DNA from 3 places in the Viridibacillus sp. KH_047 genome. Region 1 is predicted to be linked to each of the others. Evidence: riboswitches for the same ligand, from Rfam matches in the RefSeq annotation. Region 1 holds a riboswitch; each other region holds the start of a gene.

Region 1 (10,125 bases):
CGCTCTTTATTTCGGGAACTATTTTTTTAGAAATGGGTTTATATTTTGTTGCAAAGATAGCTGGTTGGACTGTTCAATACAATCTTGTAGTCGTCTGTCATAGCTGGATGAGAATGATCGGATTGTCTTCACTGGACTATATACTTGATGTACTTGTCGGCTATACACTAATTTTGACTATATGGAAAATAGGATCTCAATTCTATCATGCTATTCGTATGAAAAAGAGATTTAGGCAATATAGAGAGAATATGCTTACGCTCAATATGAATTGTACATATAGCCAAGGTAAAGAGGTGCTACTTGTCATTTCGCATCCTACACCATTAGCACTTACGATGGGATTTATAAAACCCAAGATCGTCTTATCAACAGGTTTGATGAATCTGATATCTGACGAAGAGTTAGAAGCTGTTATTTCACATGAGATGTACCATAAGGAAAATCGAGATCCACTTAAGATATTTTTAATGGAACTCTGTTCATCTACAATGTGGTATATTCCGATTTTAGATTGGTGTAATCAGAAATATAAAATCATGAAAGAATTGCTAGCAGATGAATATGCCATTAAAAAACAACAGACATCTGTGCACTTGGGTAGTGCCTTGTTGAAAATGTTAAAAGTAAGTAAGTATGAAAATATGCCTTTTTCTTATGCATCATTTGCAGATACATCTGTTAATTATCGAATAGGCTTTATTTTAGACCCGCTAAGAGAAATTCAATGGAATTTACCAGTGAGAATGTTATTAATCTCTTTAGCGATTTTTAGTTTTATTTGTTCTTTATTTATTTACGCCTTGGCGTAAATTTTTTACCCCAATACACTACGCAATGTAGTCTCGATTAGGAGTGCTTATTAATGTCTAAGAAAATATTTTGGTTTGTAGGAATAGTAGTAGTTTGTATCGTAGGTATTATTTTTTTAACGAAATCTACTGAAAAATCGGCAGAAATTGATTATAAAGGGCAACCGTTTTTAGGTGAAGCATCTGCACCTGTGGATATTGTTGAATTTGGTGATTATAAATGTCCAAGTTGTAAAGATTTCAATGATCGAATGTTTCCTATTATTAATAAAGACTTTATTGAAACAGGGAAAGCCAAGTTTTACTTTGTGAATTATTCTTTTATTAATATTGATTCGAATCGCTCAGCTCAATTTGCTGAAACAGTCTATAAAGAGCTGGGAAATGAGAAGTTTTGGGCTTTCCATGAGCTACTGTTCAGTAAACAACCAACAGATTTATCTTATGAAAAAGTAGATTTATATACTGAGGATTTCTTAGAAGAAGCATTAGCGGAAATAGCCACTGAGAAAGAAACAAAAAAGGTAATGAAAGCTTTTGGTGAAAATGCTGGGCAAGAAGCATGGGATAAAGATATGCAAATGGCAAAAAATCTCGGTGTCCAATCAACACCAACTATCTATATTGATGGCAAGCAATTCATTGGAGATACATACGATGATTTTGTGAAAATGGTAGAAGAGGCGACGGCTAATGGTAAATAAAGCGCTCCTTTTTGGCTGGATAACGTCGGTTATAGCCATGATGGGTAGTTTGTTTTTTAGTGAACAAATGGGTTTTATCCCATGTACACTTTGTTGGTATCAGCGTATATTAATGTACCCACTTGTCTTTTTCTTAGGGATGGCATTTTATAGAAACGATAAAGGTATTTATAAATATGTGATTCCGATGTCGGCTTTTGGAATGCTTCTTTCTGGCTATCATTATGCATTACAAAAGATACCATCAATGCATGAGTTCAGTACGTGTACTAGTGGCGTACCATGCTCGGGGCAATATATAAATTGGCTTGGTTTCGTAACGATTCCATTTTTATCTTTTATCGCTTTTACATTGATTACAATATCGATGTTAGTACTGTGGAAACGTAAATAAGTGAAATAGAAAGCGCCCACCTCCTACTTAGGGGTGGACCTTTTTATGATTTAAATAAAGAATGAATAATCTTCAGGTAGCACACGTTTTAAAAATTTCTTCGTACGTTCTTCTTTAGGTTTGACGAAAATTTCATGAGGATTACCTTCCTCAACGACAACGCCACCATCCATAAAGATAACGCGGTTAGCTACATCTTTAGCAAAGGACATCTCATGGGTAACTACAAGCATTGTTGTACCTTCATTGGCGATATTCTTCATAACAGCTAGTACTTCTCCAACTAGCTCTGGATCTAGTGCAGATGTAGGTTCATCAAAAAGAATAATATCGGGATTCAAAGCAACTGCACGTGCAATACCGACTCGTTGTTGTTGACCACCTGACAGTTGACTTGGATAAGCATCGTATTTGTCGGTAAGACCCACTTTACTTAAAGCTTTTTTACCAATTTCAATAGCTTCTTTTTTTGGCACTTTACGTCCAATAATAAGGCCTTCTATGACGTTTTCAAGTGCAGTTTTATTGTTAAATAGATTGTAGTTTTGAAAGACAAATGCAATTTTCTGGCGTATAGCATGAATGTCTTTTTTCTTGGCATCATGTAAATCTACATCAATCTCTCCGAAAGTGGCATGACCTTGATCGGCCATTTCTAAAAAGTTAAGGCAACGGAGTAAAGTCGTTTTACCGGATCCACTAGGACCTAAGATGACGACAACATCCCCCTTATCAATGGATAAGTCGACACCTTTTAATATTTCATGATTGCCAAAAGATTTATGCACATTTTTTATACTTAACATATCATCACACCCCAGTTTTAAGAGTTTGCTAATTTATATTTCCGTAAGTGTTTTTCATACAATTTGAAGCCGTATTCGACAACACTACATAAGATTAAGTACACGATGAATATATCTATATATGCTTCAACATAGTTGTATCCTAAGTTTGCAGCGACCTTAGCTTTCAATGTGATTTCCTGTAAAGACATTGCATAACCAAGGGAAGTAGCTTTGATGAGGTTGACGGTTGCTGTACAAATATTCGGTAGTGCTACCACAAGTGCTTGTGGAATGATGATGCGTCGGTATGCTTGATAAGTTGTTAAACCAACCGAATGTGCAGCTTCTAATTGCCCTTTGTTGACTGTACTTAGTGCAGAACGAAATACCTCGATCAAAATGGCAGTAGTGCTAAATGAAAAGACGATAAAGGCGTACCAAATTGGATGGATTTTATAGACATCAACAGCAATATCATATTTTTTAAATAGTGCTGTTAAAATTAATGGAACACTACTATAGACGATGAAAATTTGAATAATAATAGGCGTACCTCGTACAAAAGATACGTACACTTGAGCTAAACGATGTATAAAAGGTATTCGATAAATACGTGTTAAAGCGAGTGAAAACGCAAGAGGTATGGCAATCAGTAAAGAAACAATAGTCACAAGTAGGGCCACTGGTACGCCAGACAATGCGACGAAAAATGTATCAATCAAAAATTTATAATTTAATCCTTCAGACATGTGCGTACCTCCTTATGTCGCTTCCAACGTTTTTTTACCTTTACTAAAGAATTTTTCAAGAATTGAGAAGACTTTTTCGATGATCAATGACAATACCCAGTAGATGATTGCTAAAGCAATAAAAATTTCGAGAGCATGTGCATTTATATTGCTGGCGATAATGAGATTAGCTTTTCCAACGACATCGATAAGCCCAATAGTATAAGCAAGTGCACCTTCTTGTAATAAGGCAATCATACCGTTACCAAGATTGGGGAGTGCTACAACTAAAGCTTGTGGAAAAATAATACGACGATAGGCTTGAAAAGGTGTTAGGCCGACACTAACAGCGGCTTCGTATTGGCCATTGTCAATTGAACCATAAGAAGAACGAATTACTTCGGACATTATGGCTGCAAATTGTAGTGTGAAAGTTACGATAACAAATATGGCCGTATCAATATCGTGCAAATTAAGGCCGAAATTTTCAGCTAGTGCAGGTACACCATAATAAACGAGAAATAGTAACACGATTGAAGGTGTACAACGCATGATAGTTGTATAGCCGTTTGCAAGTTTTTGAGCAATTCTACTGCTGCTCAATTTGGCTATCGCAAGTAGTAAACCAAAAAAGGAACCTAGTAAAATGGACAGTCCTGCTATCATAAATGTCACCTTTAGAAAAGGGAGTAAAATAGGGAGTGACTCCCAGATATAAGATGCATCAAAATATTTTTCCATATGCTCACCATTTTCGTTTTGTATTGGAAAGGCTGTTGAGTTTAATGACTCAACAGCCTAAGGACGTTACGTATGCATAAGCAATTAACGTTCCACTTGCTCAAGTACTTCAAATAAATCACGATCGTAGAATTTTTTGCTTAGTTCATTTGTTTTTTGTTGTTCTTTAATTTGTTTTATAGCTTTGTCATATGCGTTTGCAAATTTCTGTTCTTTTTTGTTGTATAGTGGCCATGTTTTAATTACAGCAAATTCGTTGTACACAATGTCATTTGCTAATTTGTGATAAGCGCCGTTTTTGGCTGTAACTTGCTGGTTAAAAGGACCTTCGATCATTACACCGCCATCTACTCGGCCTTCATTGACCCATTGAACAATATCGATAGTGAAAGCATCTCCAGCTTTTAGTTTTACTTTGTTATCTGGATTTTTTTTGTTGTATTCATCGATGACTGTATATTGAGCATTATTTGCGGCAATTGGTGCTAGAGAGTAGCCTGCTGATGCAAAGTCTTTTAGCGATTTAATATTTTCATCCTCTTTACGTAAAACTAAACCTGCACTACTTAAGCCAAGAAACTCTTTAGGGTAGATGAATTTTTCTGTACGCTCTTCTGTGAAGAAGGCGTTTTTGACACCGACTTGGTATTTACCTTGTTCGACACCAATTAATAAGTCGTCACTAGTCGTGCCTACATATTCAAATTTATAGTCTGGTAATAATCCATCCACTAGCTTCATCACTTCTACATCGTATCCAGTTGGATTACCTTGGTCGTCAATATATGAAATCGGCTTACTCGCTTGGTCAAAGGCAACTTTCACCGTACGTACTTTTGATGAATCTCCTTTATCTTTAGAATCAGATGCTTCACTTGTAGAGCAACCAGCTAAAATTGCTATTGAAGTAATACCGACTGCGGCAAATTTTAATAGTTTTTTACTGAACATATCTTAAAACCCCTTTTTAAGATTATTTTTTTATTATTAATTTTCAACCGGATTCTTTTGCTTTTGTTCTTCAATAGCTGTTAATGCTAATTTTGTAATGGTCATATCATCCATTGGAGGATTGTGTAGACCTGCACGGACATTGCGGTAATATCGTTGTAATGGATTAGCGTTTTGTAAACTTTTTGCCCCTACTACTCGCATTGCTTTATCAACGATGTCAATGGCTGCATTAGTCACTGTATGTTTGGCTACAGCGATTTCATTGCTCAACGAATCTCTTCGTTTTGGGTCGTCATAAGCTTCAGCTGTTCCATACAAGACAAATCTAGATTGCTGAAGTTTTAACTCAATTTCACCTAATAGATGCTGCACATTTGGTAATGAGCTGATCGGTGCATTTAAACTATTTGGTTGATGGTGATTTGCAAAGTGAACTGCATAATCACGAGCTGCTTGTGCTATGCCTAAATAAGTTGCAGGAATATGCAATAACCAGCCGTTGATTTTACCTCCGCTTGGATGATTTGGTAATTCAACTAAATCCGAGTCACTTACTTTAACGTTTTGTAATATTAAGTCGTGACTTGATGTGCCGCGCATCGACATTACATCCCACGTTTCTTCAATAGAAACTCCTACTGTATCTTTATGAATCAAAAAGAAGCCAACTTGTTGTTTTTCTTCAATCCAAGCAGAAGTTAAAAAATAATCTAAAACAGGGGAAGCTGTTGTGAAAATTTTACGTCCATTTATAAGCCACTCATTATTCGAGCGAACGGCATTTGTTCCAGGACGTCCACCGCGAGTGGGGCTTCCAGTACGCGCCTCACTTACAGAACGATTTACAATAGCACCATTTTGTACTTCATTTGCAAAGAAATTAAGCTTGTCATCTGTCCACAATTTCTGCTCATACAATTCTCCAACAACACCTAAAGTCCAGCCCATAGATAGGGAAGTATTTTCATCGTAGCTTGCAAGTGTTTCTTGCAACAGGACCATATCGTAAACTGAAAATCCTCCGCCACCGAACTCTTTTGGTAAAGTGATTGCTGGATAGCCAATTTCTCGGAGCAGGCTAAAGCTCTCTTTTGGGAAGATAGATAATTCATCTACAGTTGCAGCGCTACCTGTAATTTGGTCTTTAAGTAATGCTAGTTTATCTAACCATTGTCGTTGCAGATCTGTTCTTATAAATATCTCTTTCATAAAAAATCCCCCTTTTATCCTTTTAAATAAATAATTCCTATAGAATTACTATGTATTAAAGTTATAAAAAATCCCTCATTGATAAAAGAGGGAGCTTAAATGTTGTGTATGCACCCTTATCTGTCAAGATTGCTCTTGCTGGAAGTAGCACCATTCTGTCAGACAGTGGTTGCTGAAGCTTCATCGGACCAGTCCCTTAGCTTCTCATGATAAGTAATTTTCTATTGTTTCAATTATCTTACTTTTTCTAAAAGTGAAAGTCAATACCTAAAACGAAGTAATTTTATAGGAATTAAAGGTTATAGAAAAGAACCTAAGATTACAATTTAAAATGGGATAAATTTTATTGGAAATAAATGAAGGACTTTAATTATCAACAATCAGTAGAGTGCAAGGAATCAATGCATTTAGCGTATTGAAGTTGGCACATTCATATAGTTTAAAATTGTAATGAGCCATACAACTAATTAAATATTTTCAATATTTTTGTTTTTTGAGGTTTAATGTCTATCGATAGGGGGTAAAAGAACTTAGGTTATAAAATTTGAGGGGGAATACTTATGCTAAAGATAGAGAATTTATCGAAAGTATATAGGGGTGGAAAGAAAGCCGTTGATGATATGAATATTGAAATAGAACGCGGTGAATTTGTCGCCTTTATCGGTACTAGTGGAAGTGGGAAAACGACTGCCATGCGCATGATTAATAGAATGATAGAACCAACCAATGGCACCATTTATTTAGAAGGGGAAGATTTAGCGAAAAAGAACCCCGTAGCACTTCGTAGGAGTATTGGATATGTTATTCAACAAATCGGTCTTATGCCACATATGACCATTCGTGAAAATATTACGCTTGTACCTAAATTGTTGAAATGGACAAAAGACAAGAAAGATCAAACAGCAAAACGCCTCATTGAACTTGTAAATTTACCTCAAAGCTATCTCGATCTATATCCCGCGCAATTATCTGGTGGTCAGCAACAGCGTATCGGCGTGCTCCGGGCATTAGCCGCAGACCAAGACATTATCTTAATGGACGAACCATTCGGCGCATTAGACCCTATTACTCGTGACACGTTACAAGACTTGATGAAAGATTTACAGCAACGTCTTGGTAAAACTGTTATTTTCGTCACGCACGATATGGACGAAGCGATTAAATTGGCAGATCGCATTTGTATAATGCATAGTGGCCAAGTTATCCAATTTGATACTCCTGACAATATCCTATCTAACCCTGCTAACGAATTTGTTCGTGAATTTATTGGCTCTCACCGTTTAATGCAAGAAAAGCCAAGTGCAAAAATTGTTGATGATGTAATGATTAAACCAATCTCTATTACATTAGAAAAAAGTATTAATGATGCTTTTCGTTTGATGGTAACAAAGCGTGTCGACACATTATTTGTTGTTGACGGACAAAATCATTTGAAAGGTTATATCGATGTTGAGGGATTAACTAAAGCACGACATACCACTTCTAGCATTTCTGAAGCAGTAGAAAAAGACGTCTTTTATGTTCGTAATGGTACAAAATTACAAGATTCAGTACGACGTATTTTAAAGCGGAATTTAAAACATATTCCTGTTGTAGATGAAGAGCATCGTTTAATTGGACTTGTTACTCGTGCAAATATTGTGGATATGGTATATGACACTATCTGGGGTGATGAGGAAATAAATGAAGATGCAAATGGTATTAATCTAGAGCAACAAAGTGTATCTAATAAACAACTTAACTAAATACTAACTAAATAGAAAGGACGTGAGTAGATGATTGATTTTATAACACAAAACGGCGGAGATATTGTACAAAAAACATGGGAACATTTTTATATATCTGCCATAGCTTTAATTTTAGGCATTGTCGTTGCAGTTCCTTTGGGTATTTTATTATCAAAACTACAGAGAACCGCTAAAATCGTTTTAGGCATTACAAGTGTTCTGCAAACACTACCATCATTAGCTATTTTAGCAATAATGATTCCATTCTTAGGAGTCGGGAAAATCCCTGCAATTATTGCTCTATTTATCTACACACTATTACCTATTCTAAATAATACGTATATTGGTATGAATTCTGTTAATTCAGGTCTTAAATCAGCCGGAATTAGTATGGGAATGACAAAAATACAATCCATCGGGATGGTCGAACTGCCATTAGCTATCCCTGTCATTATGTCGGGGATTAGATTATCAGCAGTCTATGCCATCTCATGGGCAACTTTAGCATCTTACATAGGAGCAGGTGGCTTAGGTGATTTTATTTTTAATGGACTGAACCTTTATCAACCTGAATTTATTATTGGCGGCGCTGTGTTAGTAACTATTTTGGCCTTAATTACTGACTTTATATTATCTAAAGTAGAAAAGTGGGCTACACCAAGAGGTTTAAAAATTGAACGATAGAAGGGGAACATGCTTATGAAATATAAACAAATAATTACCATTAGCTTGATTATGACAGTGTTATTTTTATCTGCTTGTTCGCTGACTGGTTCAAGTGATGATAATGACGTGAAAATTGCTTCAATGACAACAACAGAAAGTAAGATCATGGCTAATATGCTGAAATTAATGATTGAACATGAAACGGATGAAAAGGTAGAATTGATTAATAATCTAGGATCAAGTGTCGTCCTGCATCAAGCAATGATTAATGGCGATGCAAATATTTCTTCAACACGTTATACAGGAACAGACCTTACTGGGGCTTTAAAAGAAGAACCTGTTAAAGATCCTAAAAAGGCGATGGATAATGTACAAAAAATATTCCAAGAGCGCTACGACCAAACCTTCTTCGACACATATGGTTTTGCAAATACTTATGCATTTATGGTCACGCGTGAAATGGCTGAGAAACATCATTTGAAAAAAGTGAGTGACTTAAAAAACATCGCAAAAGATTTACAGGCAGGTGTCGATAACTCATGGGTCAATCGTGTCGGGGATGGTTATAAAGACTTTGTGAAAACGTATGGCTTTGATTTTAAAGACGTATATCCTATGCAGATTGGGCTTGTCTACGATGCTGTAGAGGCAGGCAAAATGGATGTGATTCTTGGTTATACAACAGATGGTCGTATTGCAAGTTATGATCTTGTTGTATTAGAGGATGACCGACAATTCTTCCCACCGTATGATGCAAGTACGCTTGCAGTAAATGAATTATTAGAAGCAAAACCAAAAGTAAAAGAAGCGATTGAAAAATTGATTGGTAAAATATCAACAGAGCAAATGCAAAAGCTTAACTATGAAGCTGACAACAATCTTGTTGAACCAGCTATTGTAGCCGAAAAATTCTTAGAAGAACATAATTATTTTGAAGATGAAGAAGGAGGGAAAAAGGATGACTGATTTAAATACATTCCAACAATTCTTTTACTACTTCTCTGAAAATGGTTCTTATGTATTCGAGCAATTTATCACACATTTTCTTATCTCAATATACGGTGTAACCTTAGCAGCCGTCGTCGGTATTCCACTTGGCATACTTATTTCGAAATACGCGAAATTATCAGGGTTCATCATTACGATAGCGAATATAATACAGACTATACCGGCGCTTGCATTACTGGCGATTCTTATGCTAGGTATGGGGCTTGGCAAAACGACAGTAATTATTACTGTATTCTTATACTCATTACTTCCGATTATTAAAAACACATATACAGGTATTAATAATATTAACAAGGATCTGACCGATTCCGGTAGAGGGATGGGTATGACTCGTATCCAAGTGCTGTATATGATTGAGTTACCACTGTCACTATCTGTAATTATTGCAGGAATT
Region 2 (10,125 bases), 1.2 Mb from region 1:
TCAATCAAGCCCTTTCATAGAGATTGAAATATCACTATTTGTATTATCTCATTTAACTTATTTGAACTATACATTGAATTTACTAGATACTTTTAGTGGCTTTGGATTTAAAGATCCAGTTGGAAATTGGTTAAGTGCCTGCAATATACTTCATCCAGGACAGTAAATTACAAAGACCACCTTCAAAAGGCGGTCTGATCACATGCTAATTAAATTTTTTGATAGATTTGATTGCAATATTACCCGAAAGTAATAAGCCTGATAGTACTAATACAGTTGCAATAATATCATAAAATGTAATTGTTTCATTTAAAAAGAAGGCAGCCAATACATAGCCAAAAATCGGTGTCATAAATAACCAATTATTTGCCCTAACTGCATCCTGCTTCAACAAGTAAAACCATAGCAACATCGTAGCGATTGATATTACTAACACTAACCATATTAACGATCCGACTAAATAATAATCCAAATTCAAAAAGTATGTATCTTTTTCTAGCATAAATGTTATAGGAATTAATACTATCCCCCCTATAAGCACTTGCCAAGTATTAATAACAATATTCGGTAGGTTTAAATTGGCTTTTTTAAAATAAACACTCCCAATTGCCATTGATATCATACCTACCCCTAGAATAAGTAAGCCTATTCCTTTTACTTCACTGTGTGTGATTGATGGCCAAATAGCTATTAATAAACCAACAGCAGCAACAGTCATCCCTATCCATTCTTGTATAGAAACTGTTCTTTTCAGCCAAATGTAGGACAGAAAAGCAACGATAAAAGGATTAGTAGTAACAAATAAATTAAACAAACCTGCAGATACATAATTTAACGCCCAGAAGGATGCACCTAAATAAATTGTAGTATTCAATAGTCCTAAAACAAATAAGGGTTTCCATTCCTGTTTCTTAGGCCAAGGATACTTTTTCCTAATTAAATAAACAAAAAGAAATAGTAATATGCCTGCGATTAAAAATCGACTGGTAGCCAGTAACATTGGAGTTGTAGAATATAAACCAAATTTTGTAGCTATAGCTGCAGACGACCATAAAAATGTAAAAAATAAACCCACTGCTGTTTTCATCTTCTCGCTCCTTAAAACAAGTAATCTTTGAAATGACCTTAAATCAAGTCCATAACTAATTTTTACATACATTTGATGAGCGATTTTTTCTGAATATCAGATTTTTTTAACTAGTTGTCGTATATTGAGCATTCTCTATTTTTTTGTCTCTGATTTTTTCGATACATACTCGGTGTAACTCCTTCATGTTTTTGGAATAATCGCGTAAAAGAGGATTGATATTCTAAACCAACTTGAATAGCAATATGTAAAATAGGTAATTCTGTATCTCTCAGTAATTCTTTAGCTTTGTTCAATCGTACGTCTTGTATATATGCCGAAGGTGTTTTACCAGTTTCTTTTAGAAACCATTCAGAATAATATGAACGATTGTAATGTTCAAGAGAGGCAAGGTCATGCACTGAGATATTTTCATGATAATTTTCATGGATATATGTAATGGATTTAGCTTGTTGTTCTTGTATTAAACATCTGGAGATATATGGATACAGCTCTTTAACTGCAGATCCATTCCCTGACTGTTGTTCAAGTTCATTTAGTAAGAGATATCGAATCCCTTTCCATTGATTATTCAGCTCATAGGATATTTACCTATTTTGTAATTGCCTCTCGTTAAGCATAAAAAGAGGGATATCTAATTAAAAACTCATTACGTTCAACCGAATGAAATGTATGATGACATTCAGGAGGAAGAAAAAATATTGTTTCAGGATCCAGTAAAAGCTTTTTCGACTCAGTTTGTATAGAAAGTTCTCCTTGAAGAGGGAGGATTAACTGTGCATAATGATGCGAATGCTTTTCTTGAATTGAAGTATAAGTTCTTCGCTCTGCTACAATTTCTCTAATTAATTCCATTACCAATACCTCCAATTTATCCTGTTTCTAATTATTTTTGATTTTTTGCAATTAAGTAGATTCTTATAATAGGGCAATCCACGAAAATAATATGATTAAAATTGAGTTAACATTGAGAGTTGTTCATTGTAAACAAAAAGACTATCAACTTATCATATGGTCCTTATCCTATAAATACGTTTGTTCAATTTACTGATATAAATAAAAAAAAGCAAGCGACCGTTTCAATGCCATTTCTTTAATGGTCATTTGAGGGTCACTTGCTTATTCTTTTCTTTGAATGTTAATCAGAACACTTTAAATATGACTAGTCTTGAATAGCTGCTTCTAATGCAACAACCATCATATCGTTAAACGTTAATTGACGTTCTTCAGATGTTGTTACTTCACCAGTAACGATATGGTCACTTACAGTTAGGATAGAAAGTGCTTGACGGCCATATTTAGCTGCTAAAGTGTAAAGTGCTGCAGATTCCATCTCAACTGCTAAAACACCGTAACGAGCTAACTTTTCATTTTGATTTTCTTCACTATAGAACATATCAGCAGTAAAGATGTTACCCACTTTTAAATTAAGGCCTGCTTCTTTCCCTGCATTATATGCTTTTAAAAGTAAATCAAAATCAGCTGTTGGTGCAAAATCTAAACCATTGAAAATAATTTCATTCATTTTAGAATCAGTAGAAGCACTTTGAGCAATGATGACGTCACGAACTTTAACATCTTTTTGAATTGCTCCACAAGTACCTACACGGATTAACTTTTGGACACCGTATTCTTGCATTAATTCGTTAACATAAATAGAAATTGACGGCACACCCATACCTGTACCTTGTACCGATACACGTTTACCTTTATATGTACCTGTAAACCCTAACATATTACGTACTTCATTATAAGGTGTAACATCTTCTAAATAAGTTTCTGCAATGTACTTTGCACGAAGTGGATCGCCAGGAAGTAGTACGATATCTGCGATATCGCCTTGTTTTGCATTAATATGAATACTCATTAGTATCACTCTTTTCAATAGTATTGTTATTCATCATATTTCTATAATTTGGATATGATGTTACAAGCATTGTACCAAGAAAGTCTGACCTCTGACAATTATTATCTTAAATATAATTTACAAAACCTACATTTATCAATTTATCCTTTTTTGTTAAATCGTTACTTATTTTAGTTGTATTTTAACTCATATAAATACCAAAGTTCATCAAAAACGCGCGCACTCATATCTTCATCTACTTTTTCTTCGATATATCTCGAAAGTATATGAAAATCTGTTGATTGTTTAGGAAAGCTATGATCGTGAAAAGCCGCTTCTGCAAACATAGACTTCTCATCATGTTTTCCACCACCACGAAATGTTTGTACATAACTGTAGAACGATTGATTCATATATATCTCCCTCCTAATAGTTACTTAGTAATGTTTTATTTTTCAAAAAGTATAGAATATTCTCTCATAAAGAAGTAAAATGAACATTATTCAATAGAAATATGGAAAGTTGGTGACAATTTGGTTAAAAATTCAAGAAAAAGTAGTGGAAATGTAAAGAGAAGTGAAAATCAAAGCACTAATAAGTCATCAATTTCAATGGCTTCATTTTTCAAAATAAAAAAGAAGCAAAAAAACATTGAAGTTCATGGACCTATACAATCGAACTTTTTCCGAATGATTCGCGGCCGTATCATTATTAACTTCTTTATACTCATCATTATTCTATCAGCAATGCTTGTTGTTTCCTATTCAAATATGTCTAACCTCCAAAATGAATTAAAGGTGTTCACAGGGAAAAATCTAGTAGAGCAGATGAAAGTAAATAGTTTAGCAGCGGATATTGCGAAACTATCAAACTCTGAACAAAGTTATATTATTACGGGAAAAGATAATTTCTTAAGACAATATAGTCAAGATAAAGACCGCATTGAAGCAAATTTATTAGAGCTTCAAAAAATATTCTCTGATCGTAAAGAAGAGCTAGACCGAATTACTTCCATTGACCAATTTTATGACAATTATATTCAGTATTCGAAGCGACTGATTGATACACGTCAAAAGTCAGGCCTTGAAAATGCTCAAAAACTTGTTCTCGCTGGAAATGGCAAAACAGCTATGGGTTATATAGATGTGCATATTGAAATGATTAATGAAGTATTAACCAAGAAAAACAACGAGCAAATTAAATCACTTGAACGACAAACAGAAATTGCAATGATAATTTTCTTAATTTTAACAATATCATCTATTATTTTGACTATTGTAACGGGTACTATCTTGTTCCGTTCAATTAAACGTAATACATCAGCAATTAATACATCTATTTTAGATATCGCACAAGCTAATGGTGACTTGACAAAACGCGTAAAAGTAAAGACAAAAGATGAATTTGCAGAAATCGCTAATAGTACAAATGTGTTAATCACATCTATTTCAGCATTAGTAAAACGCGTGAGTACACTTGCCGAGAATGTTTCAGCTAGTGGACAACGATTAATGGCTTCAGCAGATGAAAATTCGAATATTATTCAATCAATTGCTGATACAACAGGCGAAATCGCTGAAGGTAGCGAACAAACAATGCTACGGATGAATAACGCAGTTCAAAAGATGAATTTATTAGAAGAGGCGGCTCGTTATTTAAGTACAGATGCTGAACATGTGAAAACAGCAACTGATCAGATGAAAATCGCTGCTGAGCTTGGCGGGAAAACTGTCGAACAGTCATCAAATGTTATGATGATAATAGAAGAAACTATGGCCAATACAACAGAAACCGTTGAAGCACTAGGCAAAAAATCATCCGAAATTACTTCCATTATTCGTACGATTACTGATATCTCGGAACAAACAAACTTACTTGCCCTTAATGCAGCCATTGAGGCGGCCAGAGCTGGTGAACATGGTAAAGGATTCGCTGTCGTTGCAAACGAGGTTCGAAAGCTAGCTGAGCAATCTCAAAAAGCAGCACGCGAAGTAACGGGAATCGTTTCATCAATTCAATCAGAAGTACAAGCTATTGTCACTCAAAACCATGATGGTGTACAAAACGTCATCCGAGGTGTTGAAGTGACAAATGAAACAAATGCTTCCTTAGATAAAATTATCAAACAAACAAACGAAACTGTAGCCATTATTAACAAAATGGTAATTCAAATTGAACAAACTTTAAGCTATAGCCAAGAAGTGGCTGTATCATTTATAGAAGTAAATCAAATTGCTGAGAATACAGCAATGAGTACCGAGCGTTCAGCAGCTTCTGCAGAAGAAGGCTCTGCTTCAATGCAAGAAATTACAGCGTCAGCGATAGAACTATCTCATCAGGCAGATGAGTTAAGAAAAGTAGTTGGGGAATTCAAAGTATAGTGTTCCCATAAAATGACTTGCAAACTCTAATGAGATTGCAAGTTTTTTATTCCCTCTATTGATTTCGCTTTATTAGAAATTACTAAGTTCATACCATTATCCCTGCAAAGCTACACCTTATCAAGACAACCTTACATAGTAATAATTAATAAGCATCAGATACTCTATGTAAACAAAAATGACCGGAGATAGATATTATCATTTCTCTCGGCCACTTACATATTTACATATTCATCATACGTTTTATTACCATGTACTTTGCAGCCGAAAAGATAACATTGAGAAACATAATATGGCTCGAAGAAAATCCTAGGACGGTAGCCTTTTAAAATTCGACCAATCAGTGTATTATATTTTTCATTTGTATGTTGCAAGTCCATAATAGATTCTTCAAGATTTCCCTCTATCCACTCTTCATCCATTGCTTTTGCTTTACTTTCTACAATTTCATCAGTCGTTTCTGTTTTCATCTGGTCTATAATATCTGCGGCTTCTTCTACCCTACCTAATTGAATGAGTGCATAAACATAATGTTCTACCCAATCATACGATCTATCAATTTCTCTCCACCCTATTTCAAATAGAGGTATCGCTTCATCAAAGTAGTTAATTTGTGCATAAAGTTCAGCTACGTTTACGCCACCCATATAATTTTCATCATCTGGATTAACTTTTTTCAGCGTATTAAGTACCGAATCGTGATTGTCTAACTGTAGGTATGAAACCATTTCCGCGTATTTCAAAAAATCACCATCAGTTGCGGACTTTTTATAATGTTCTGCTGCCTTTTCAAAATTGTTCATATTAAAATATGCTGCTGCTAAGTTCGCATGTACTACTTCAGTATCTTTCATCTTTAAAGCATATTCTAAAATCCTGATGGCTGAAATGTATTTTTCCATTCGTAAATATATTTCACCAAGTAAAGCAAAAGGAAAATAATGCTTCGGCTGTTTTTCAATTGCTTCAGCTAAAAGTGGTAAAGTTTTGTAATATTCTTCTGTATCTCTAATATAAAAACATGCTAAGTTATGGAGTGATTGTATATCTCTTTTTTCCATTACTGCTTGCTCTAGCATCATTTGAGCTTCGTCAAATTTAAATTCTAATAATAACTGATTAACAGCTATGTTATTTAAATTCATCTTGTCACCGTCCAATTCAACTATGCAATAATAGCATATTCATATAAAAATTGTACCACTTAAAGAAATTTATAAACTTTTCAAATTAAATTTGCTTCATAATAAGGTTGATATTATTATTTCCACATGGTAAAATTTCATTATTATTAACTTTCAAACAATTTAATATACTTACTTATCAAGAGAGATGGAGGGACTTGGCCCGTCGATATCTCAGCAACCACCCAAAATGTGGCAAGGTGCTAATTCCAGTAGACGTAGTCTTGTAGATAAGGAGATTGACTTCATATTTTGAAGGCCCTCTTCCTTAGAGGGCCTTTTACTTTTTTATAAAGGATGATGACATGATGACAAACAAAAACATTGCGACACAATTAGTTCAGCTCGGAAATCATACCGATCCCAAAACAGGTGCTGTCAACACACCAATCTATCTTTCAACTGCCTATACTCATGATGGGCTTGGTCAATCAACTGGTTATGACTATACACGTACAAAAAATCCGACACGTACCGTCCTAGAAGAAGGTTTTGCTAAATTGGAATCTGGTGATGCAGCTTTCGCCTGTAGTAGCGGGATGGCAGCTGTTCAGTTAGTTCTATCCCTATTTAAATCGGGTGACGAAATTATTTTACCTGAGGATATCTACGGTGGCACATACCGTTTACTCGGTCAATACCAAGAACAATATGCAATCAAATCTCATTATGCAAAATTTTCTTCTGTATTAGAGGTTGAAGGTTTAATTAATGAAAATACTCGAGCTATTTTCATTGAAACACCAACCAATCCATTAATGCAAGAATTTGATATTGAACTTTATGCTAAGCTTGCGAAAAAGCATAGTTTATTATTAATCGTTGATAATACTTTCTTAACACCTTACTATCAACGTCCAATCGAGCTAGGGGCTGATATAGTTCTACATAGTGCAACTAAATACATCGGTGGTCATAATGATGTTCTAGCTGGTCTTGTCGTAAGTAAAGGTAAAGAGCTTAGCGAAAAACTATTCACAAACCATAATGCTGCTGGTGCAACACTGGCTCCAATCGACTCATGGCTACTGCTACGAGGATTGAAAACATTACACCTTCGCATGAAACAACATACCGAAAATGCTAAGCAAATCGCGGCTTATTTAGAACAAGAACCTTTAGTAAAAGACGTACTGTTTGCTGGTAAAGGCGGAATGATTTCCTTCCGTTTACAAAAAGGAGAATGGGTTGGTAAGTTTTTAGAAAGCTTGAAATTAATTGTCTTCGCCGAAAGCCTGGGTGGTGTTGAAAGCTTTATCACATATCCGACTACACAAACACATGCGGATATTCCTGAAGCGGAACGTATTGCTCGCGGTGTTGATGACTCCTTACTTCGTTTCTCTGTCGGTATTGAGGAAGCAGAAGATTTAATAGCGGATTTACAACAAGTTTTTTCTATCTTAGAAAAAGAGGTGTCATCATATGAGTTCAATTAATGAAAATATTGAAACAAGTTTAATCACTGCTTCTACTCGCGGTGATTACGAGCAAAAAACAGGTGCAGTTAATGTACCAATATATTTATCATCTACATTTGATCAGGAGCATTTCGATTCCTTTGGTCCATATGATTATAGTCGTTCTGGTAATCCAACTCGTGATGCATTAGAGAAAACGATTGCTGAACTTGAAGGGGGTACACGCGGATTTGCATTCTCTTCAGGTATTGCAGCCATCGCCTCTGCCTTTATGATATTAGAAGCCGGCGACCATATTGTTGTGACATCTGAAGTGTACGGCGGAACATACCGTTTTGTAACACAAGTGTTAACAAAATTTGGCGTTGAGCATACATTTGCTGACTTCTCTGATTTAACATCAGTAGAAGCGGCTATACGTCCAAATACAAAGGTATTATATATAGAAACTCCAGCTAACCCCCTTCTAGGCATTACTGATATTGAAGGCGTTGTAGCAATTGCAAAGGCAAATGGAGCTCTAACATTTTTAGACAACACATTTATGACGCCTTTATACCAACGTCCTTTAGACCTTGGTGTAGATGTAGTGTTACACAGTGCCACTAAGTTTTTAGGAGGACACAGTGATATTATTGCAGGACTTGCGGTAACAAAAGACGAAGAGCTTGGTAACCGAATCTACTTTATGCAAAACTCATTCGGTGCCATTTTAGGCGCACAAGATTCCTTCTCATTAATTCAAGGGATTAAAACCTTAAATGCGCGTCTAACACAATCGACAGCATCCGCATCCAAACTTGCTCATTATTTAGATGCTCATGAACTGGTAGAAGAAGTTCATTTCCCAGGCTTGAAATCTCACCCAGGTCATGACATCCATGCAAAACAAGCAAAAAGTGCCGGAGCTGTATTATCATTTAAACTTCCTAATCGGGAAATCACTAAAGCATTTGTAGAACATGTTCAAATTCCAATTTTCGCTGTTAGTCTTGGTGGTGTAGAATCAATTCTTTCATATCCAGCCACAATGAGTCACGCAGCTATTCCTAAAGAAGAACGCGAAAAACGTGGTATTACAGACGGTCTTTTACGCTTCTCTGTTGGCCTTGAAAATATCGACGATTTAATCGCTGATTTTGAGCAAGCATTTGCAAAAGCGAAAGAACTTGCTGTTGTAGGTAATAAATAGATGATTATATGAGTCGCTCCACCGATTTGGTGGAGCGATTTTTTTCTTTTTAAGTCTTTTGGGCTCAACAGTTTCAACGAAAATATTTCTGAAACAGAATAAATGAGAATTGTGAGGTAAAGCTATAATTACTCATGCGACTTTTCTTTTATATATAAGGAATTGTTAATAAGGAGATAAATCAATGGGAAATAAAACGAAAACCTTACTCGCTTTATCACCTAATTCATTGATTATGGGCATGATATTGGCTTTAGTTGGTGGATTTTTAGATGCTTATACGTATATCACAAGAGACGCAGTGTTTGCGACGGCACAAACAGGAAATATGGTATTATTTGCGGTGAGAGCCGCAAGTACAGAATATAACGGTGCTATCCTTAATATACCGCCTTTTTTGGCTTTTATAGCAGGAGTCTTGGTAGCAGAATATATAAAAGATAAACATACTAGCCACAGACGAGCTGTCTTACTTTTGGAATTCGCGATTTTATTTATAGTCGGGTGGTTACCTGCAAGTGTGCCAAATATGCTTATCACCATGTGCATTGCATTTGTGTCTTCCTTACAAATTGCTACCTTTAACAAATTGGAAAAATGGAGCTACAATTCAACCATAACAACAGGGAATCTACGAACCGCAGCTCAAGCTTCTTATGCTGCATTCGTGAAACATGATCCAGAATCGATGCGGAAATTTATAGATTTTACTGCTATCATTCTTTCCTTTTTATGTGGTGCTTTAATTGGGACCTTCTTTAGTACTTATCTAGGAAAAACATCCATTTGGATTGCTGCTGGGATTATACTGCTCACCGTAATGTTATATCATAGAAGCAAAGAAACTACGAAAGAAACTCTTGAGAAATCCTGAAGTACGAATAAATACTTGATAAATATATATCCCAATCTTCCAATGAGCATACCAATCCTATTATTGTACATTTAATTTATGTAATTACATTGTTATTTCTATGTTCCCTCTTAAGCGTTTTTCTTTTTTAAGCAACATTT
Region 3 (10,125 bases), 1.7 Mb from region 1:
ATTACAGCTTATTATAATCTAGAACAGGCTAAAAGATTGAATATGAAACCAGGAATTACAGGATTGGCACAAATAAATGGACGTTCTAATATTCCTCATGGAAGAAAAATAAATTATGATATTGATTACGTAGAGAACTGCTCATTTCTACTCGATTTCAAAATATTATTGCGCACTATTCGTGTTGTTTTTAGTCGAGAGGGTGCTTATTGATAAGTACTTCAAGTCATATTTCATCGATGTATGGCCATGTATTGCGGGCAAGTCGAAAAATAATGATGTTTGTTCATTATTATTTTCTTCATTATAGATACAAGATCAAGCGGAAAGACATCAGTAAGCTAAAAATGTGAAGTAATGAAAGATGGAGTAAAAAGAAATAATAGCTTATTTCTATTATACATAATAGAATCTAAAGGTTTTTTAGTATTTGTAACTGTACTATTAACTCCAAATTAAAATCCAGAAAATTCCGACGAAGTATTCGTGTAATTATGAGGATTCGATCATGTAGTTTTCAAAGCAATTAATTTAGGCATATGGTGTTCAGCTACATTAATAATTGACTAGATCAGAGTATATTGGTTAACACAAAGATTTAAGAAAGGTGAGGTAATGAAAATTGTTCAAATAATCACGAAATTAGATACAAATGGCGGAGCACAAACACATGTACTGGCTCTCACAAAACAACTAGCTGTAGATGGACATGAAATAACAATCCTCACTTCAAAAGGGGACCTCATTTATCAGCCGTTAAATGAAAAGAATATAAGCATAATACAACTTCAACATTTAAAATGGGCTATTCACCTTGTAGCTGATATTCGTGCATTTTTTGAAATACGTTCAAATTTACGACGTATCAATCCAGACGTTGTAGCTCTTCATTCATCAAAAGCGGGTGTAGTTGGTAGATTAGCAGCTTTTTCATTAAAGATACCAACTGTCTTTACTGCACATGGTTGGGCATTTACGGAAGGTGTAAAACCAATAAAACGTTGGATTTATCAAAAAATTGAGAGGGCATTTGCCCGAAAAACGACTAAGATTATTACTGTTTCTAATTATGATTACTCACTTGCTATAGAAAAAAAAGTTGGGAATAAAGACAATATGACGACGATTCATAATGGTATTCATAGTAGTGGTAAACAAATCCTTTCTCAAAATAAAATACCAAAAATCATTATGGTAGCAAGATTTGAGCAACCTAAACGTCAAGATTTATTGATTGAGGCACTTTCCACAATTAAAGAGAAAGAGTGGGAGCTAGTATTCATAGGCGATGGAAAAGAGATGAAGGCTGCAAAAGCGTTATCGCTACAACATGATATTGCTCATCGCGTGACATTTCTAGGGTCTCGTGATGATATCGAAACACAATTACAACAGGCTGACTTATTTGTCCTTTTGTCCAATTTTGAAGGACTACCTATCTCTATTTTAGAGGCAATGAGGGCTCAGTTACCAGTTATAGCTTCTAATGTAGGGGGGGTACCAGAAATCATTATCGATGGTGAAACAGGGTATATAGTAAACCATGATATACAAGTTATTAAAGACAGGTTGATTCAATTACTAGAGAATCGCGACTTAAGGCTACAACTAGGTCATGCAGGTTGCCGTTATTTCGAAGATAGATTCTCTTTTCATTCTATGTATGATAAAACAGTGAGTCAGTATTTACAGGCGCACAATGAAAAGAAACAGTTAATTGATGTAACAATACTTGATCATCACTAACTTTTTATAATCGTTTCTCTAGTTTTTTTAATAAGACAAGTATTTAAATGATTTGCAATGAAGGAGGCGATTCTCCAAGAGACATCTCGTAACAGAAGGAAGCATGTAATTAGTAATGCAAAGAAGTTAAGAAATGGAGAGATGCATTGAACATTCTAGTAACTGGTGGAGCAGGATATATTGGATCACATATTTGTATCGAGTTAATACAGGCTGGTCATGATATCATTATTGTAGATAATTTTATTAATAGTAATATGGAAGTGATCAATCGTATGCAAGCGATCACTAACAAAAAAATAACATGTCTCTCCGTAGATATTAGTCATAAAGAAGATTTAGAAAAGGTATTTCAAAACTATTCAATAGATAGTGTCATTCATTTAGCAGGTTCCAAATCTGTTTCAGAATCTCTCCACAACCCAATTAAATACTACTCGCAAAATTTAATAAGCACAATCCAGTTAGTCGAACTAATGAATAAATATAAAGTGCGTCAACTTGTTTTCAGTTCATCAGCAACTGTTTATGGCACCCCAGAACAATGTCCTATCCCTGAAACGGCATCCTTAAATACAACGAATCCTTATGGAACAACAAAGTTAGCTGTTGAAAATTTCTTATATGAATTTGCACAAGCCAATTATTCTTTTTCAATAGTTTCATTACGATATTTTAATCCCATTGGAGCACATGATAGTGGGATGATAGGAGAAGATCCTTTTTCCGTTCCGAATAATTTGATGCCTTATATAACACAAGTGGCCACGGGTAAATTACCTTTTTTAAATATCTATGGAAATGATTATCCGACGCTTGATGGTACCGGTATTCGTGATTATATTCATGTAGTAGACTTAGCAAAAGGTCATGTAAAAGCGTTAGAAAGTTTAAAAGGAAAGTTTGGATGGAGAGTATTTAATTTAGGTACAGGCGAAGGGTATAGCGTCTTACAAGTTGTAAAAACATTCGAATATGTTTCAGGTATTCCAATTAAATACCATATTTGCGATCGGCGTGAAGGTGATGTTGCCATTAGCTATGCAGATGTGACAAAAGCAAAGGAACAACTGGATTGGGTAGCAGAAAAAACATTAGAAGATATGTGTAGAGATGCTTGGAGATGGCAAAGGAATAATCCAAATGGTTATAAGGTAAGGAATTTAGCAGAAAATCAGTTGTTATATATAACTGATTTGTAATTATTGCATAAAAATGGAATATATTTTATACTGTATTAAACATACTGAATTACCCGGATTTAAAATACTTTTCTAAAGCCCTGTAGGAAAACTATGAGGGCTTATTTCCTATCATTAAATTGACAGAAATATTTGCTTATCTGACAATTTAATGATAGGATTAAATTAACTAAATATTCTTATCAAGAGAAGCAGAGGGATAAGGCCCTGTGAAGCTTCAGCAACCTCTGATTCAATCAGAAAGGTGCTAAGTCCTACAAGACAATAGTCTTGGAAGATAAGAAACGAGCGTGTTAAGTTAGCCCTCATTCTTATCCAGAGAATGAGGGCTTTTTATATGCGTCTACATAATAGACAAAAGGGAAAAGGAGAGAAGTAGCTATGCCGATTAATATTCCAAAAAATCTTCCGGCAACGGAATTACTAAAAGAGGAAAAAATCTTCGTAATGGAAGAGGACCGTTCAAAAAGCCAAAATATTCGTCCTTTAAATATATTGATTTTGAATTTGATGCCAGAAAAAGAGAAGACCGAGCTTCAATTATTGCGTCTCCTAGGTAATACACCTCTTCAAGTTAACGTAACGTTCTTAAATACTGCGACTTATGTTTCGAAAAATGTTAGTAAAACACATTTAGAATCATTTTATACGACGTTTGAACATGTTAAGCACCGACGCTTTGATGGAATGATTATAACGGGTGCACCGATTGAATTAATGGAGTTTGAAGATGTTGATTTCTGGGAAGAAATCGTCAGTATTATGGATTGGACTAAAGCAAATGTCACATCTGTTTTACATATCTGTTGGGGTGCACAAGCAGCACTTTATCATCATTATGGTATTGGTAAATTCCCACTTCCGAAGAAATGCTCAGGAATTTATGATCATACAATCACAGATCCAACTGTGAAGCTTGTTCGTGGTTTTAATGACATATTTACTGCACCACATTCACGAAATACATCAGTATCTATCGAAGCAGTTGAAGATCATCCAAAGCTCAAACTATTGTCAGCCTCTGATGATGCTGGAGTATTTATCGTCATGTCAGAAGATGAAAAGCACATCATGATTACCGGGCATTTAGAATACGATGCTCATACATTGGCAGATGAATATTCTCGTGACGTTGCTAAAGGGTTGAATATAGAAGTTCCACAAAATTATTTTCCAAATGATGATCCAGCTAAGCAACCATATAATACTTGGCGTTCACATACTCACTTATTGTTCTCTAACTGGTTGAACTACTATGTTTACCAAGAAACACCATTTGAGTGGGAATGATATAAAGAAATGATCTATTCTATTAGATAAATGGAATAGGACTTTTTCTGTTGAGTGTAGATACTCTTTATAAGTAAAGACCATTTTCTATTAAAATCATAAGGTAAGCACCTTCGAAGCATACTTTATGCTATGATAAATGTAGTTTATCTCGAAGGGAAGACAATTAATGAACTCACCTTTTACATTTATTCATACAGAACCAAAAAATATGGATCCAGCTAAAAAATACCCAGCTATTTTCTTATTACATGGGATGGGGAGTAATGAGCAAGATTTACCTGGATTAGTAGCTGATTTTGAAGATAGTTGCCATATCTTTAGTTTACGTGGTCCTATTACACAAAAACCCGGTTATGCTTTCTTTACAATTCAAGGTACAGGAGAACCAGATCGTCCAGTATTTGATAAAGTAGTTCATTTTATCCGAGAATTTATAGATGAAGCTTCTTTCATTTATAATATTGATGTAGAAAAAGTTGTATTAATGGGCTTTAGCCAAGGAGCTATTTTAGCTCAATCACTAGCCTTTGTTTTAGGGGATAAATTAACAGCTGTTGTCGCTTTAAGTGGTTATATTCCTGATTTTGTGAAAAACGAATATCATAAGCAATCAGTGGAGCATATGCCAATTTTCATCTCACACGGTGAATATGATTATGTTCTTCCTCATCAATGGGGCGTCGAAAGTAAAGACTTCTTAGAGTCGTTAGGTGCAGCTGTCACTTTTAAGAGCTATCCAGACGGTCACGGTGTTACACCAGCTAATCACGTAGATTTAGTTACTTTCTTAAAAGAACAAATTTCTTAACTAAACTATAAAAGATACATGCAAAATGATGCACTGTCCTATAAATATGAGACAAATAAAAACACCTTTCGTTGAAAAAGGGTATCCTACCTTAAATAATCAACGTGGAGGTGTTTTTTTGTTGGTAAGAGTAAGTTAACCATGACGGGCACCCGAGTTAACTGTCAAAAAAATGTCACATCACAAATTTTTTTTTTGCACAAATTATTTTAAAAATAAATAATGTGATGTTATTATACAAGTGTAATTTAATGAAAGTGTTTTCAGGGAGAGTGAAAACATGATTTTTTTTAAATGAAGAGGTCTGACGTCAGACAAATATTATTGGGTGGAAATGCAAGTTAATAATATTCATTAATAAAAAATTCATGAATCACTCATAATTTACAATGTTTTAGGGAAAATAACTTTAAACAAGAAAGAGGTCGAAGGAAATGAGTCAAAAACACCCTGATTTAATTCTAGAAAGTGAAAGAGTTGGACAACCTAAGCAATTGTTTTGGATATGGTTTTCATTAAATATAGGGGTAATGGGACTGGTTTACGGAGGAATTATCGTAAGTTATGGTCTCAACTTCATACAATCCATCGTAGCTGCATTCTTAGGGGCTGCATCGTTTGCACTTATCGGGTATCTTAGTTTACCGGGTAAGATAGGAAAAGCACCGACATTTGTTTTATCCCGAGCGCCTTTTGGAACAAAAGGAAACTTGATTCCAGCTGTATTAGCATGGATTAGTTTGATTGGTTGGCTGAGTGTCGGTAATGTTCCTACTGGTATTTTCTCCATTAATGCAATTGTTACTGCACTTGGATTTGAAGTGACAACAACAACACAAATAATCGGGTTAATCGGTCTTACGATTGCGATTATGGCATTATCTCTTGTCAAACAAGAGACACTTGTTAAAGCTCAAACGATATTTACCTACATTTTTGGCGCATTAACAGTAGTTGTATTGGCTATTTTAATTCCACAAACTGATTGGTCAGCACTTGTGAATATGCCAAATGGAGACTGGGTTGGAGGGGTATTGCCTGCTATTTCTATCATTATTGCTGGATCTGCACTTAGCTGGGCAATGTGTGCGAGTGATTACTCTTGTTATCAAAGTCCTCAATCTTCGAATAAATCGATTTTCTGGACAACAACTTTCGCATCAGCTTCACCACTATTTGTCATCATGTTCTTAGGTATTTTAATGAATGCAACGAATCCTGAACTAGTTAGTTCTGCGGACCCAATTGCTGCATTAGCTTTACAAATGCCTAAATGGATGGTTATTCCTTACTTTATTACAGCACTGGGCGGAATCATTCCACCAGCAGTTATTTCACTTCGTTCCGGACGTAATGCTTTAGAAGCTACAAATATAAAAATTTCAGATCGAACATCTATTATTTTCCACGGTGCAATCATGGTATTGCTTCCGACTTATGTGTTATTCATAAATGGTGACTTCTTAGGTTCATTCCAAATGTTCTTAGGGGTTGTCGGTATTGGCTTGGCAGCTTGGACAGCTGTATTCGTAGCAGATTACGTTATTCTTCGCAAAAAGCAAGGCTATGACCCTGATATCATTTCAGGTGATAAAAATGTTGCTGTAAACAAAGGGAATGTAATTATATGGTTTGTAAGTGTTTTTGTTGGACTTCTGTTCACTTCAAATCCATTATTCCCTGCTATATTTGCAAAAGGAATTTTTGAAGGTAACAGCCTTGGCGTATTACTAACATTTGCAGTAGGTTTAGTTTTAAGTTGGATTTATTCATCAGCACAATTGAAGAATCAAACAGTAAAAAAATAAGAAAAATCAATTTAACATATCAATTATCTGGAGGTAAGAAGTATTATGAGTATTCATTTAAATGCAAAAGAAGGTCAAATTTCTGAAAAGGTATTAATGCCAGGAGATCCACTTCGTGCAAAATATATTGCAGATACTTTTTTAGAGGATGTTGAGTGTCATAATACAGTCCGCGGAATGTATGGTTATACGGGGACATATAAAGGGCATAAGATTTCTATCCAATCTTCAGGAATGGGCGCCCCTTCAATGAGCATTTATGCTACTGAGCTTATTAAAGATTACGGTGTGAAAAATATTATTCGTATTGGTACAATCGGAGCTATGAAGCGTGAAGTGAAAATCCGTGATATTATCATGGCAATGGCGGCTACAAATGATTCAAAAATGCAAAACATCATTTTCCCGCAAATTAATTATGCACCAAACGCAAGTTTTACTCTTCTAGAGAGAGCATATCGTTTATCTAAACAAAATGACGGTTTGAAAGTTCATGTAGGTAATGTGTACACTGGCGATGCATTTTATGAAGACGATGATTCCATGATTCATAAGCTGGCTGATTACGGTGTACTAGGTGTAGATATGGAGACAGCGGCTCTTTATACACTTGGAGCTAAATACGACATCGACGTCTTAAGTATTATGACAGTGAGTGACCATGTAATTACAGGTGAAGAAACAACAGCGGAAGAACGTCAAACAACGTTTAATGACATGATTACTGTAGCGTTAGAGACTCTTATTAATGAATAATCTTCTACGATAGAAATAAACTTGGTTTTTTCGGCACTGAGTGTCGTATTTGAGACACAGTAAGAAAATACCTTATTTTGCAGCCAGTTGACGGTATAATACCGGTGACTGGCTTTTTGATTTCGTTATACACACGTGGATAGCGGAAGTCATTTTTGGATTCGAAATCCCACAATTTATGGATACAGCACGGCTCTTGATTCGATATTCCCTTGGCTAACTATGCGCTTTATGACAGAAAGAAAAAACCAATTTAGAACAAGAGGAAAATGAAATAGAAGATAGATAAACAAAGCCACGAGCAAAAGTCGCTCGTGGCTTTGTTTATTTCTATATTAATTGTAAATAGTAGTAACTTTATAAAAATCATATGACTATATATTGATTAAGTATATACCTCGCTAGTCTATATAATAAAGTTCAAAATCCAGCATCTAAGAGAAAATAAAAACCATAGTAACAAAAATCTAGTACGGTTTGACTACGGCCGGCATTTTTAACCTTAACGTAAGAAGGTAAAAGCCGAAAGTAATGAGCTGTTTCAACATTATTTAAAGAAGGAAATTGCGCCATGGCAGGCAGCAGAAAAAGTGTATTTAGTCGGTGCAGGTCCAGGCGATCCAAGACTAAAACAGTCTATGGATTGGAATGTATTCAAAAAGCAGATGTTATTGCATACGATAGGCTCTTTAATCCTAAATTACTTGAACATGCAAAAAAGGATACTGAATTGATTTTTGTGGAAAGTTACAAGGAAAGCATCACCTAATTCAGGATCAAATTCATGATTTATTAGTTTAAAAGCATTAGCGGGAAAAATGGTTACGAGTTTAAAAGGAAATAAGGGGAAATTTAATGGCGCGTCAAGGTCTATTTTTGCTGTATACTGGAGTTAGTAAAGGTAAAACAACTGCATCACAGGGGATACATTATGAGTAGTAGACAGGGACTAAATGTAAGGTACATGCAATTAATAAAATCTCCAGTACGAGATGCATAGCCCTTCGAAATTTAGGTGTTGAAATGGAACAAATGGGAATTGATTTTACATTGACTATAACGCCCGAGGAACATAGACAAGCGTTTCAATTAGCTTGGACATAAGCAAAAACTTATCCAACTAGCGGATTTAGTTTATAAAATTGAAGCGACTAAGCATTATTACGAAGATGGTATACCTGCAGTAAAAGGTTTAGAATTTTAAGGAAAGAGGGAATGGAATTGACCGCGAAGGCGTTAATGATACAAGGAACAGCATCTGACGTTGGGAAAAGTATGATATGTACTGCTTTCTGTCGTATTTTTTCGGATGAAGGATACAAAGTTGTTCCATTTAAATCACAGAATATGGCGTTGAATTCTTTTGTCACAGTTGATGGCGGAGAAATTGGTCGAGCACAAGGTGTGCAGGCTGAGGCAGCAAGAATCATTGCAACGACAGATATGAACCCAATTTTATTAAAACCAAAGCAAGATATGGAATCTGAAGTTATTGTGCATGGTAAGCACTTCAAAGACATGAAAGCTACTTCATATCGCAATGACTTTGTTCAAGAAGCAATGCCAATCATTGAAAAATCAGTACGTAAGCTTCAAGACGAATACGAAATAATCGTTTTAGAGGGAGCGGGTAGCCCAGCAGAGATTAATCTAAAAGATCGAGATATTGCTAATATGCGGATGGCACATCTTGCAGACGCAGCTGTTATTCTTGTAGCTGATATTGATCGTGGTGGTGTATTTGCATCTATTATTGGCACACTCACATTATTAGATGAAGATGAGCGCAAACGTGTAAAAGGTATTATTATTAATAAATTTAGAGGTATGCGTGAGTTATTAGATGATGGTATTGAATGGTTAGAAAAAGAAACTGGTATTCCAGTGTTAGCAGTGGTCCCTTACATAGAAATTAATATTGAAGCAGAGGATTCATTGGCTTTATCATCCCTAAGGTTTAAAAAACCAAAACTACAAGAGTTTGCTATCGATGTTGCGATGATTTGTTTACCAAGAATTACAAATTTCACTGATGTAGACCCATTTTTTGATGAACCTGAAGTAGGTGTTCGATTAGTCCGTTCATTAAGTGAACTTGGTACACCGGATTTACTTATATTACCGGGCACGAAAAACACTGTCGATGATTTACAATGGATTAGAGATGAAGGTTTTGTGGAAGCAATTCAAAAGCTTCATGTAAAAGGAACACGTATTTTCGGTATTTGTGGTGGATTCCAAATGCTAGGAGATCAATTGTTGGATCCTGAAGCATTAGAAGGTGATGGACGTAACTCTGAAGGATTAGGGTTATTACCAGTCACAACAGTTTTCAATACGTCGAAGAAAACGAAACAAATGACTGGGAGTTTACTGTCTAATGGTCAAGAGCTTACTGGCTTTGAAATACATTTAGGTCAAACTGAAATACACGATGCGAATACAAAAGCCTTTTTAAATCTATCTGATGGGCGTACGGATGGCGCAGTATCATCTGATGGCCGTGTCATCG

What was found. A riboswitch is a leader RNA that binds a small molecule or an ion and turns the genes downstream of it on or off. The one in region 1 is predicted to bind S-adenosylmethionine.
Region 2: another riboswitch for S-adenosylmethionine. It lies ahead of AC3IS5_RS13660 (methionine biosynthesis PLP-dependent protein); the one in region 1 lies ahead of AC3IS5_RS19485 (acyl-CoA dehydrogenase family protein).
Region 3: another riboswitch for S-adenosylmethionine. It lies ahead of metA (homoserine O-acetyltransferase MetA); the one in region 1 lies ahead of AC3IS5_RS19485 (acyl-CoA dehydrogenase family protein).

Annotation. Positions count from the first base shown of each region.
Region 1 covers NZ_CM174479.1:3,983,484-3,993,608, reverse strand. The annotation lists gene AC3IS5_RS19520 (M56 family metallopeptidase) at 1-812, shown strand, start outside; gene AC3IS5_RS19515 (DsbA family protein) at 866-1,516, shown strand; gene AC3IS5_RS19510 (disulfide oxidoreductase) at 1,506-1,910, shown strand; gene AC3IS5_RS19505 (amino acid ABC transporter ATP-binding protein) at 1,961-2,716, opposite strand; gene AC3IS5_RS19500 (amino acid ABC transporter permease) at 2,734-3,447, opposite strand; gene AC3IS5_RS19495 (amino acid ABC transporter permease) at 3,460-4,167, opposite strand; gene AC3IS5_RS19490 (transporter substrate-binding domain-containing protein) at 4,252-5,118, opposite strand; gene AC3IS5_RS19485 (acyl-CoA dehydrogenase family protein) at 5,155-6,330, opposite strand; SAM riboswitch class I at 6,444-6,546, opposite strand; gene AC3IS5_RS19480 (betaine/proline/choline family ABC transporter ATP-binding protein) at 6,891-8,075, shown strand; gene AC3IS5_RS19475 (ABC transporter permease) at 8,106-8,741, shown strand; gene AC3IS5_RS19470 (osmoprotectant ABC transporter substrate-binding protein) at 8,757-9,689, shown strand; gene AC3IS5_RS19465 (ABC transporter permease) at 9,682-10,125, shown strand, end outside.
Region 2 covers NZ_CM174479.1:2,763,208-2,773,332, forward strand. The annotation lists gene AC3IS5_RS13625 (DMT family transporter) at 206-1,087, opposite strand; gene AC3IS5_RS13630 (helix-turn-helix transcriptional regulator) at 1,198-1,488, opposite strand; gene AC3IS5_RS13635 (AraC family ligand binding domain-containing protein) at 1,700-1,942, opposite strand; gene deoD (purine-nucleoside phosphorylase) at 2,250-2,954, opposite strand; gene AC3IS5_RS13645 (YozE family protein) at 3,125-3,346, opposite strand; gene AC3IS5_RS13650 (methyl-accepting chemotaxis protein) at 3,467-5,314, shown strand; gene AC3IS5_RS13655 (tetratricopeptide repeat protein) at 5,530-6,459, opposite strand; SAM riboswitch class I at 6,632-6,735, shown strand; gene AC3IS5_RS13660 (methionine biosynthesis PLP-dependent protein) at 6,807-7,937, shown strand; gene metC (cystathionine beta-lyase) at 7,933-9,111, shown strand; gene AC3IS5_RS13670 (YoaK family protein) at 9,296-9,985, shown strand.
Region 3 covers NZ_CM174479.1:2,259,945-2,270,069, reverse strand. The annotation lists gene AC3IS5_RS11310 (sugar transferase) at 1-213, shown strand, start outside; gene AC3IS5_RS11305 (glycosyltransferase family 4 protein) at 616-1,746, shown strand; gene galE (UDP-glucose 4-epimerase GalE) at 1,893-2,948, shown strand; SAM riboswitch class I at 3,125-3,232, shown strand; gene metA (homoserine O-acetyltransferase MetA) at 3,330-4,238, shown strand; gene AC3IS5_RS11290 (alpha/beta hydrolase) at 4,408-5,049, shown strand; gene AC3IS5_RS11285 (purine-cytosine permease family protein) at 5,484-6,857, shown strand; gene deoD (purine-nucleoside phosphorylase) at 6,903-7,613, shown strand; partial or broken gene AC3IS5_RS11275 (uroporphyrinogen-III C-methyltransferase) at 8,177-8,452, shown strand; partial or broken gene AC3IS5_RS11270 (cob(I)yrinic acid a,c-diamide adenosyltransferase) at 8,469-8,817, shown strand; gene AC3IS5_RS11265 (cobyric acid synthase) at 8,835-10,125, shown strand, end outside.